Regions from separate parts of the Mucilaginibacter sp. P4_D1 genome, predicted to be linked through region 3. Evidence: riboswitches for the same ligand, from Rfam matches in the RefSeq annotation. Region 3 holds a riboswitch; each other region holds the start of a gene.

Region 1 (2,207 bases), on a different contig from region 3:
GGGCCGGTTCGGCAATAAGCTCATCTAATAATTTATTAAATTTCTTCTCGTAATCCTCGTGATACTTACCTGTCACGGTGCCCGTATAACCGGTATATATCTCCCTTACATCGCCTTTTCTATCAATGATGATGGTAGTTGGGAAGGCAATGAATTTATTCAAAGCAGGCAACTTTTGCGATACCAGTTTTTTATCGGCCAGCCCTCCAAAAGCGATATCATAATTGATTTCGTATTTTTCTTTCAGCTTGCCCAAGGTATATTTGGCATATTCCAGGCTGTCCTTCTGTTCAAAACCTAATGCAATGGCTTCTACACCGCGCTGATGATTTTTATTGAACCATGGGGATAGAAACACGGTTTGATCGGTACAGTTAGGGCACCAGGTACCTATAATCTCTACAATTACTACTTTACCTTTGTATTTGTTATCACTCAAGGAAACCTGTTTGCCATCGATACCAGGGAATGAGAAATCAAGTTTTTTATAGCCTTCTTTTAAAAATGTGAGTTTGTAAGGATCAGGTAATTCAACCTCTGTTTTTTTGGCGGCATCAAATTTCAGGTTTTTATAGATGCCAAAACCTTCTTCGCCGCTGATGGAGCCATCGGCATTGATCTTACCTTTTATAATGAACGGACTTGGGCCGGTAAAGCCGCTTAGCGCAAACTCATCGCCTTGTACGGTACCTTCCAGTTCGCGGGTGTCACCAACAACGGTCATTACCACACCGGTAAGCTTGTTCCCTTTTTGTTTCAATAAGGCTATAGATGCAGGAACGGCCTCTTTACTGTATGTTTTGATTTCCCATTTACCGGTCAGGTCGGCTTTAGGGGCTACATCTTTGCCGGGTTCTACAAAGCGGTAGGTTTTACCATATTCTGCAGTAAATGGTAATGAGTTGCCCCTGAAACCCGGTACCAGGCTACGGTATTCGCCGGTTAAGGAGCCATCATCCTGAATTTTGGCTACCAGCGCGGCATCATAGGTATTCATTTTGATATATACAGAATCCGTACCAATTGATTTCACATGAAAATTATCTCTGCGGGAGCCGTTGATGAGTGTGAAAACAGCATGCTCGGCATCCTTTCCCTTCAGCTCGAAATTAAAAGGCACCTTTGATTCGCTTACGGTAAATTCGCCGCGCCATTTTCCTTCTTTTATAAATTTAGGCTTTGGGGTTGCATGGGCCGATAACACGCTTACCCCGCTGAGCAATAAAGCGGCAGATAGCAGCCTTGTTTTGGTTAAGTAGTTTGTAGTTTTCATTTTGTATAAGTTTTAATTGTTGTTAATTGATGCGATGCCGGAAATTTGGGCATAGGTTATCCATTGGGCTTTACAGCCTTTGAAAAAACACTATAAATTTTTAGGGTATCCGGCTGTTAAAACCAGAAAACGTACTGAACCAGGCAACAACATCGTTTGATGGCCGCGGGTTGTAGCTGTGGGTAATGGCTGTTAAGTGTGTTCATGACTGTTAGTTAATTTATATTCCGGCGGCATAATTGCTATCGGAAAAAGTTTAGCACTTATTTCAGACTGCTGAAAAGTTGCTATAAGATCATCGAGACTTCCTCTCCCTTATTCTTTATAAATCAACTAATTAATGGTGGGGTTAATTAGAATGGTGTAAAGATAACAACAAATATGATAAATACAATAAAATCTATAGATTTAGTAGAATATTTTTAAGTTTTGTATGTCTTTTTTAATTTTTTCTTGTAAAACGACAAACATCCTGAACTGTACAGCACACGCCTGAATTACCACCATAGCAAAGCAACGCACTTAGTACAGCCAGGATGTATATCTTGCTCAATATTTTTTAAACCTGGAATGTAAAGCGTTAGCAATTATGGTAACAACAGCCAGGGGTGCCACCATGCTGTTTTCGGGCTTTTGTAAATAAAGTAAACTTTGGTTTCATGGTATTAGTTTTATTAATAATGATAACGCGTTTAAAAGCGATTACCATTTTAACAGACCGATTGGTGGCTATCGTGCTGCTTTTTATATGATTTGGCTTATATTATATTTTTATTTTACAGGTACACTAAATTCTACATCGTCTGGCGGTAAACATTGCTTATCGCTGCATACCATAAAGTTCACGGTACCACTAACGGATGCCTGCCCGGATTTAAGCTTTACTTTTTGCTGAAATATAACAGACTTTTCAAAGTACTGAACATTCATACTA
Region 2 (2,207 bases), on a different contig from region 3:
GCGCCGCAACTGTTTGGATGAGAAAAAATGGCAACAGGAGTGCCAGTAGAAATTTGTAATTTTTTAACATGATGGTTAATGATTAATAGTTTTTATTGCCGGTATAGCAAAGCCGGTCATCAGCATTTTGGGCATAGCAATGCCTGCTGTTGAATTTATAGTACCGGTAAATTGATTGTTGATTGTGTTGGTTATAAGCAGAGGCGGCCAGCTGCAGCAGGGGACCCGTGGCTAATAACCGTTGCCTTTATTTAACAGCAACAACGCATACCCTGCATATACAGGTAAACAGAAGCGAGGGAGAACGGTACGAATTTGCTGGCAGGGAATACGCTTGGAAAAGGTGTTCTTGTTGTTTTCATAACAATTTGATATATAGATAGTAGTATTAAGTAGATAGTGCCGTTTTGACTCAAAATATAAGAATTTGACTAAAGAGGTTTTTGAAACCCGAAACTTTGAGCTTTATGCCTTCTGCTTTAAGCTTTTAATTAGTTTACAGATGCAGTTTTATTGTTAACCAGCGCATCAACTACTTTTAGCATCGATGCAAATTCCTGGGTATCATAAAGGCGGGTGAGGTATACAATTTTGCCGTCTTTGTCAATAACCACGTTGCGGGTTACACCGCTTTTTTTGTTGGCAAAGCGCCCGAAAATATCGGCACCAGGATCAAGCGCCAGCGGATAGCTGATGTTCATTTCCTGCTGAAAATGTTGCACTTTTTCAAGCGGTTCGTCCCTATCAACGCCGATAAGTACCAGGCCTTTGTTCTTATAAGCCTGCCATACATCTCTTTCAAGATGAGGCATTTCCTGGCGGCATACGCTGCACCAGCTTGCGGTAAATTGCAGGATAACTATCTTACCCCGAAGCTGTTTTAGTGAAGTTTGGGTGCCATCGGCCAGTACCAGTTTAAAATCATCGGGCGCTTGCTCGCCGGTTTTAACAATATAACCCCGGTCAATTGATGCAGGCAGGGGAGCAGGCGTTGTGGTTTGCGCAACGGCCAAATAGCCGGTTATTAATAAGGAGCAGGTGATGAGTAGCTGTTTAATTTTCATAACGTAAATTTTTAACTGCGTTTTTATAATGCAGGGTTAAAAGCACTGGAATTTAAATAAACAAGAAATTTGGGCGATAACGATATGATGGCACAGCTATATAGCTGTAAGTAACGTAACATACATTATCTTTTCCGCCACTTAAATGGCGAACAGGAATTAGCACCTTTATAACAATTGGGCTTACAGGTTGCTAAGACATCACAGGGCCTTTCCCTCCGTCTTTCTTGATAATTAAATTAAAGAACTGTTTAGTGATGCAAATATATAATATATTCTACTAAATACATAGACATTATATAATTTAATTGTCATGAAATGAATAGTGGTATTGAACGATGGTCACGACTCATCCAGGCTAAGCTACACCGGCCTATCTATCTCCGGTTCATGCCGCAAAAGGGGTAACCCCAATTTTGTTTAATTGGTTCTATATGCGATATCCGGGTAAAAAATTAAACATATAAAACAAATACCTGATTTACGGAGGAAAGTAAGGCCATGTAAAACTGCGAGTTACAGGTTTTTTGAAAAAAAAATGTGAGAGATTGAAAAGAAATTCTATCTTTGCATTCCGTTTCGAAAAGCACTCGTAGCTCAATTGGATAGAGCGTCTGACTACGGATCAGAAGGTTAGGGGTTCGACTCCCTTCGAGTGCACATATAATTTGCCTTTAAATGGGTTTAATCCATACAGGTACAAAGTTAATCCTAAGCCTTTCTGTGTTGTACCGAAAGGCTTTTAATTTATAACGAGCATGCTAAACCTGGTATTGTTTGGTCCTCCCGGAGCCGGGAAAGGGACTCAGTCACAAAAGCTTATTGAACAATATGGATTGATCCATTTATCAACCGGCGATCTTTTACGTGGCGAAATTGCACAAGGAACAGAACTTGGGTTGGAGGCAAAGAAGTTGATGGATGATGGCAAGTTGGTTCCTGACGCGGTTGTAATTGGTATGATCAGCAATAAGCTGGATAGCAATAAAGACGGTAAGGGTTTCATTTTTGATGGTTTCCCCCGCACGGTTGCACAGGCAGAAGCTTTGGATAGCCTGTTAACCAGCAAGCATTCGGCAATAACCGGAATGATAGCGCTTGAGGTTGATGATAATGAATTATTGCGCCGCCTATTGCTACGTG
Region 3 (2,207 bases):
CAGTTGCCTTTTCGATGATTATAAGCTTTGGCCTCAACAGGTTATCGTACCCCGTTATTTTGTTCTTGTTTATTGCTTACGCTGCTTCAGTGGGGATAAGCTTAAGCATTTTTGGCCTTATTTATACGGCAACATCCATATTTACCATATTTATTAGTGCTGCCGTAGTTTTTGGTATAATGGCTATTGCCGGGTATTTTACCACTATGGATTTAACCAAATTTGGTTCAATTTTAATTATGATCTTTTTTGGTGCATTTGCTGTGGCCATGGTTAACTTCTTTTTAGGTAGTCCGCAACTTAGCTATATACTTAGCTTTGTATTTGTGGTGCTGATGGTTGGTTTAACAGCTTACTACATGCAAATGCTGAAAAGAATTGGTGCAGGTATTGAGTACGGAAGTGCTGAGTCAAAAAAATTGGTGATCATGGGTGCGTTTGTGCTTTATACCACATTTATTAACTTGTTTACTTCAATGCTTCGCTTGTTCGGTAGCAGAAGGTAATAAAGCAACCAATATTTATTATTTAAAAGCTGCCCCGCAAAGGCAGCTTTTTTTGTACACATAAATTTACTTAGCGTACACATAGCCGGGCATATAAACTATTGCATTTTACGGCTTTATTATGCACCTTTGCAGTGCTTATGGAGAAAGACGGAGGGATTAGACCCTGCGATGTCTTAGCAACCTGTGCTTCACAAGGTGCTACATTCTACCCGGCCGGCTAAACAGCCCCTGGAAAGATAAGCGAAAGTCAATTGAACACCCGACTTTTCGATGTAAGCTTTTTTTAGTAGCAAGTAGTTAGTATCAAGTAGCAAGATTTTTTTGTGTTGATCTAATTAAAAATCATGGGCCGGAGTTTCCGTACTTGATACTTGATACTAACTACTTGATACTAACCATGGACATTAGAAAAGAATTAGAAAAACGCATCCTTGTAATTGACGGGGCTATGGGTACCATGATACAGCGGTACCAGCTTACCGAGAAGGATTTTCGTGGTGAAAGGTTTAAAGATCACATCAGCGATCTACAGGGGAATAATGACCTTTTGAATATTACACGCCCGGATATCATCAAGGCCATTCATGCCGAGTATTTGGATGCCGGTGCCGATATCATCGAGACCAATACCTTCAGCACACAAATTATTTCACTGGCCGATTATAAGCTGGAAGAGCTGGCCTACGAACTTAGCTACGAAGGCGCGCGTATTGCCCGCGAAGTGGCCGACGAATACAATCAAAAAAATCCATCAAAGCCGCGTTTTGTGGCGGGTGCCGTTGGGCCAACCAATCGTACAGCGTCCTTGTCGCCAGATGTTAACGACCCTGGTTACCGCGCCGTTACCTTTGATGATTTGGCCAATGCCTATTACGACCAGGTACGTGGCCTGGTTGATGGCGGATCGGATTTATTATTGGTTGAAACCATATTTGATACCTTGAACGCCAAAGCGGCCTTGTTCGCTATCAATAGATACGCCCATGAGTCGGGCAAGCATTTGCCTATCATGATCTCCGGTACTATTACCGATGCCTCTGGTCGTACCTTATCGGGGCAAACTGTTGAAGCTTTCTGGAACTCGATACGCCATGCCAACCTGCTTTCAGTGGGCTTAAACTGCGCTTTGGGTGCCAAAGAAATGAGGCCGCATTTGGCCGAACTTTCTGAGAAAGCAGATGTATTTATATCGGCATATCCTAACGCTGGTTTACCAAACGAGTTTGGCCAGTACGACGAAACCGCGCATGAAACCGCGCACCAGGTTGATGATTTTATTAAAGCCGGGTTGGTTAATATTGTGGGTGGTTGTTGTGGCACCACGCCCGAGCACATCAAATGCATAGCCGATAAAGCGGCCAAATATCCCCCAAGACTTATCCCCGAAATTGAACCCGACCTGCGCCTGAGCGGCCTGGAAGCGGTTACCATAAAGCCCGACAGCATTTTTGTAAATGTGGGCGAGCGTACCAATATCACCGGTTCGCCAAAATTCTCGAAACTTATTTTATCTGAAGATTATGAAGCCGCCTTGGCCGTTGCCCTGCAACAGGTAGAGGGCGGTGCCCAGGTTATCGACATCAACATGGACGAGGGCATGATTGATTCGGAAGCGGTAATGGTAAAATTTCTGAACCTGGTAGCATCCGAACCTGATATTGCCAAACTGCCTATCATGATCGATTCATCAAAATGGAC
Region 4 (2,207 bases), on a different contig from region 3:
TTTTTTGCTAATTCGTGGTATGGCGATGATGCTAATCCCGGATAGTTTACTGATGCTACCTGCGGATGCTGGTCAAGCCATTTAGCCAGTTCCAGTGTATTATCTACATGGCGTTGCACCCGTAATGATAGTGTTTCCAGTCCCTGTATATTCAGCCATGAATTAAATGGCGATTGCGAAGGGCCAAAATCGCGCAAGCCTTCTACACGGGCACGAATAATAAACTGAATGTTGCCAAACGGACCGCCAATGCCAAATACATCGGCAAAAACCAACCCGTGGTAACCTTCAGAAGGCTCGGTGAACTGCGGAAACTTGCCGTTGCCCCAGTTGTAGTTGCCGCCATCAACAATAACGCCACCAATGCTGGTACCATGACCGCCAATCCATTTGGTGGTTGATTGTACCACCACGCTTGCGCCATGCTCCAACGGACGGAATAAATAGCCGCCTGCTCCAAAAGTATTATCAACAATCAGCGGCAGATCGTGCTTTTTGGCCAATGCGCCAACTTTATCAAAATCGGCAATTGTAAAGCCAGGGTTACCTATAGTTTCCAGGTAAATGGCCTTGGTTTTATCATCTATTAAAGCTTCAAGGCTTTCGGCGGTGTCGTCTTTGGCAAAACGAACATCAATGCCTAAGCGTTTAAACGCAACTTTAAACTGATTATAAGTGCCGCCATATAAAAATGGTGAGGTCACAAAATTATCGCCGACTTGTAAGATGTTATTTAAAGCTATAAACTGGGCGGCCTGACCCGATGCGGTGGCTAAAGCCGCAACGCCACCTTCTAAAGCGGCAATGCGTTTTTCAAACACATCGGTAGTGGGGTTCATCAAACGGGTATAAATATTGCCAAACTCTTTAAGGGCAAACAGGTTGGCGCCATGCTCGGCGTTTTTAAATACGTACGATGTAGTTTGATAAAGTGGTACCGCGCGTGAACCTGTAGTAGGGTCAACTTCCTGGCCGGCGTGTAATTGTAAGGTTTCGAATTTTAAGGCTGACATAGTTGTAGATTTTTAAAAGGTTATAATTAAATTTTGTTGTTTAGATGGATTTTTGACAAGCTGATAAAATGTTTACCAGTTTTACAACACGTATGTTTCCAGGGATTGAAAAATGGACGTATTAAAGCATCAACAGCAGCAACACATACAAATGCAGCCGATAATTGGGCTAATGCGTTGTATGTTACCGTTTTGGGTATTAAAAATGTTGCTTGTAGTAATTGTAATTAAACTTTTCATGGCTATAAATTTATATCCCCCGGTGTTATTTGCCGGGACAGGAATTGGCACCTTCTTCAAAACTGAAGGGTTGCCAGCGGGTCATTGAGCCTGATCTCTCGCCGCTTCTTTATAAATCAATACCCGAACTATGCGGAGAATTGATTGACTATGGTATCGCTACCAAATAATGTCCCAAAGATAAGCGGATATTTATTTAAATACCAAATTTTATTTTTATTAAGAGGCGAAGAGTAAAGGTAAAAGGCGAAAGGTAAAAGGTTTTTGTGTCAAAATCTTTGTTGTTGCTCCGATGCCTGTATCCTCACAGGCATCTTTCCGATTAGTAGTCGAATTATCTAATCCAAGCGACAACATCTGGAATAGCGGTTTGAGAGGGCATAGACCGTGGCGAAGGATTGTTTTTAAATGCCAAATTTTATTATCTTGTATCGCCAATAAACCATTGCATGAATAAGTTTTTCGCTTTTGTAATTTTCATTTGCTGTTCAACAACCATGATGTTTGGGCAGGAGAGGGAAAAAGTAGAAAACGTAAACCAACAGGTTGTTACTGCTGATTCTCTTTTTATCAGAAAACTGGCTGATACCTATAAAACAAATCCCGCGGGGGTGCTCAATCTGCTTATTACGTCAAAACATGCAATGGAGGATATTGGCTTTGGGTATTCTGAGGTCTCAAGGATTTATGAATCAGACTACCTGCGAATAGGTTATCAGTTTATATTTTTTAAAGATTCGTTGATAAGTTATAAGTTAGATGCCGGCATACCGTATAACGCCCTCCTAAATGCCAGGTATAAAAAAATATGTTCTCCTTTATTTAAATTTAAGCAGGAAACACATTCTGAACCGGTCTATTTTAACTATGATGGGATGTCAAAACCACTAAACGACAGTGTTAAAATTGTCTCGAAAAATAAACAGCTACGGTTTTTAATGACACCTTTTTCCG

What was found. Region 3 has a riboswitch for S-adenosylmethionine ahead of metH (methionine synthase). Riboswitches for the same ligand answer to the same signal wherever they lie in the genome.
Region 1: linked by a shared signal. The riboswitch ahead of AC1DV1_RS06415 (peroxiredoxin family protein) and the one ahead of metH (methionine synthase) in region 3 are both predicted to bind S-adenosylmethionine.
Region 2: linked by a shared signal. The riboswitch ahead of AC1DV1_RS08610 (peroxiredoxin family protein) and the one ahead of metH (methionine synthase) in region 3 are both predicted to bind S-adenosylmethionine.
Region 4: linked by a shared signal. The riboswitch ahead of AC1DV1_RS25405 (O-acetylhomoserine aminocarboxypropyltransferase/cysteine synthase family protein) and the one ahead of metH (methionine synthase) in region 3 are both predicted to bind S-adenosylmethionine.

The regions. Positions count from the first base shown of each region.
Region 1 is NZ_JBFUIJ010000004.1:223,397-225,603, reverse strand. It holds gene AC1DV1_RS06415 (peroxiredoxin family protein) at 1-1,273, opposite strand, end outside; SAM riboswitch class I at 1,491-1,604, opposite strand; gene AC1DV1_RS06410 (protein-disulfide reductase DsbD domain-containing protein) at 2,045-2,207, opposite strand, start outside.
Region 2 is NZ_JBFUIJ010000006.1:177,847-180,053, reverse strand. It holds gene AC1DV1_RS08615 (SusC/RagA family TonB-linked outer membrane protein) at 1-70, opposite strand, end outside; gene AC1DV1_RS08610 (peroxiredoxin family protein) at 492-1,064, opposite strand; SAM riboswitch class I at 1,187-1,301, opposite strand; tRNA gene AC1DV1_RS08605 (tRNA-Arg) at 1,651-1,724, shown strand; gene AC1DV1_RS08600 (adenylate kinase) at 1,823-2,207, shown strand, end outside.
Region 3 is NZ_JBFUIJ010000027.1:30,294-32,500, forward strand. It holds gene AC1DV1_RS20275 (Bax inhibitor-1/YccA family protein) at 1-506, shown strand, start outside; SAM riboswitch class I at 642-752, shown strand; gene metH (methionine synthase) at 907-2,207, shown strand, end outside.
Region 4 is NZ_JBFUIJ010000043.1:30,725-32,931, forward strand. It holds gene AC1DV1_RS25405 (O-acetylhomoserine aminocarboxypropyltransferase/cysteine synthase family protein) at 1-1,013, opposite strand, end outside; SAM riboswitch class I at 1,261-1,371, opposite strand; gene AC1DV1_RS25410 (hypothetical protein) at 1,703-2,207, shown strand, end outside.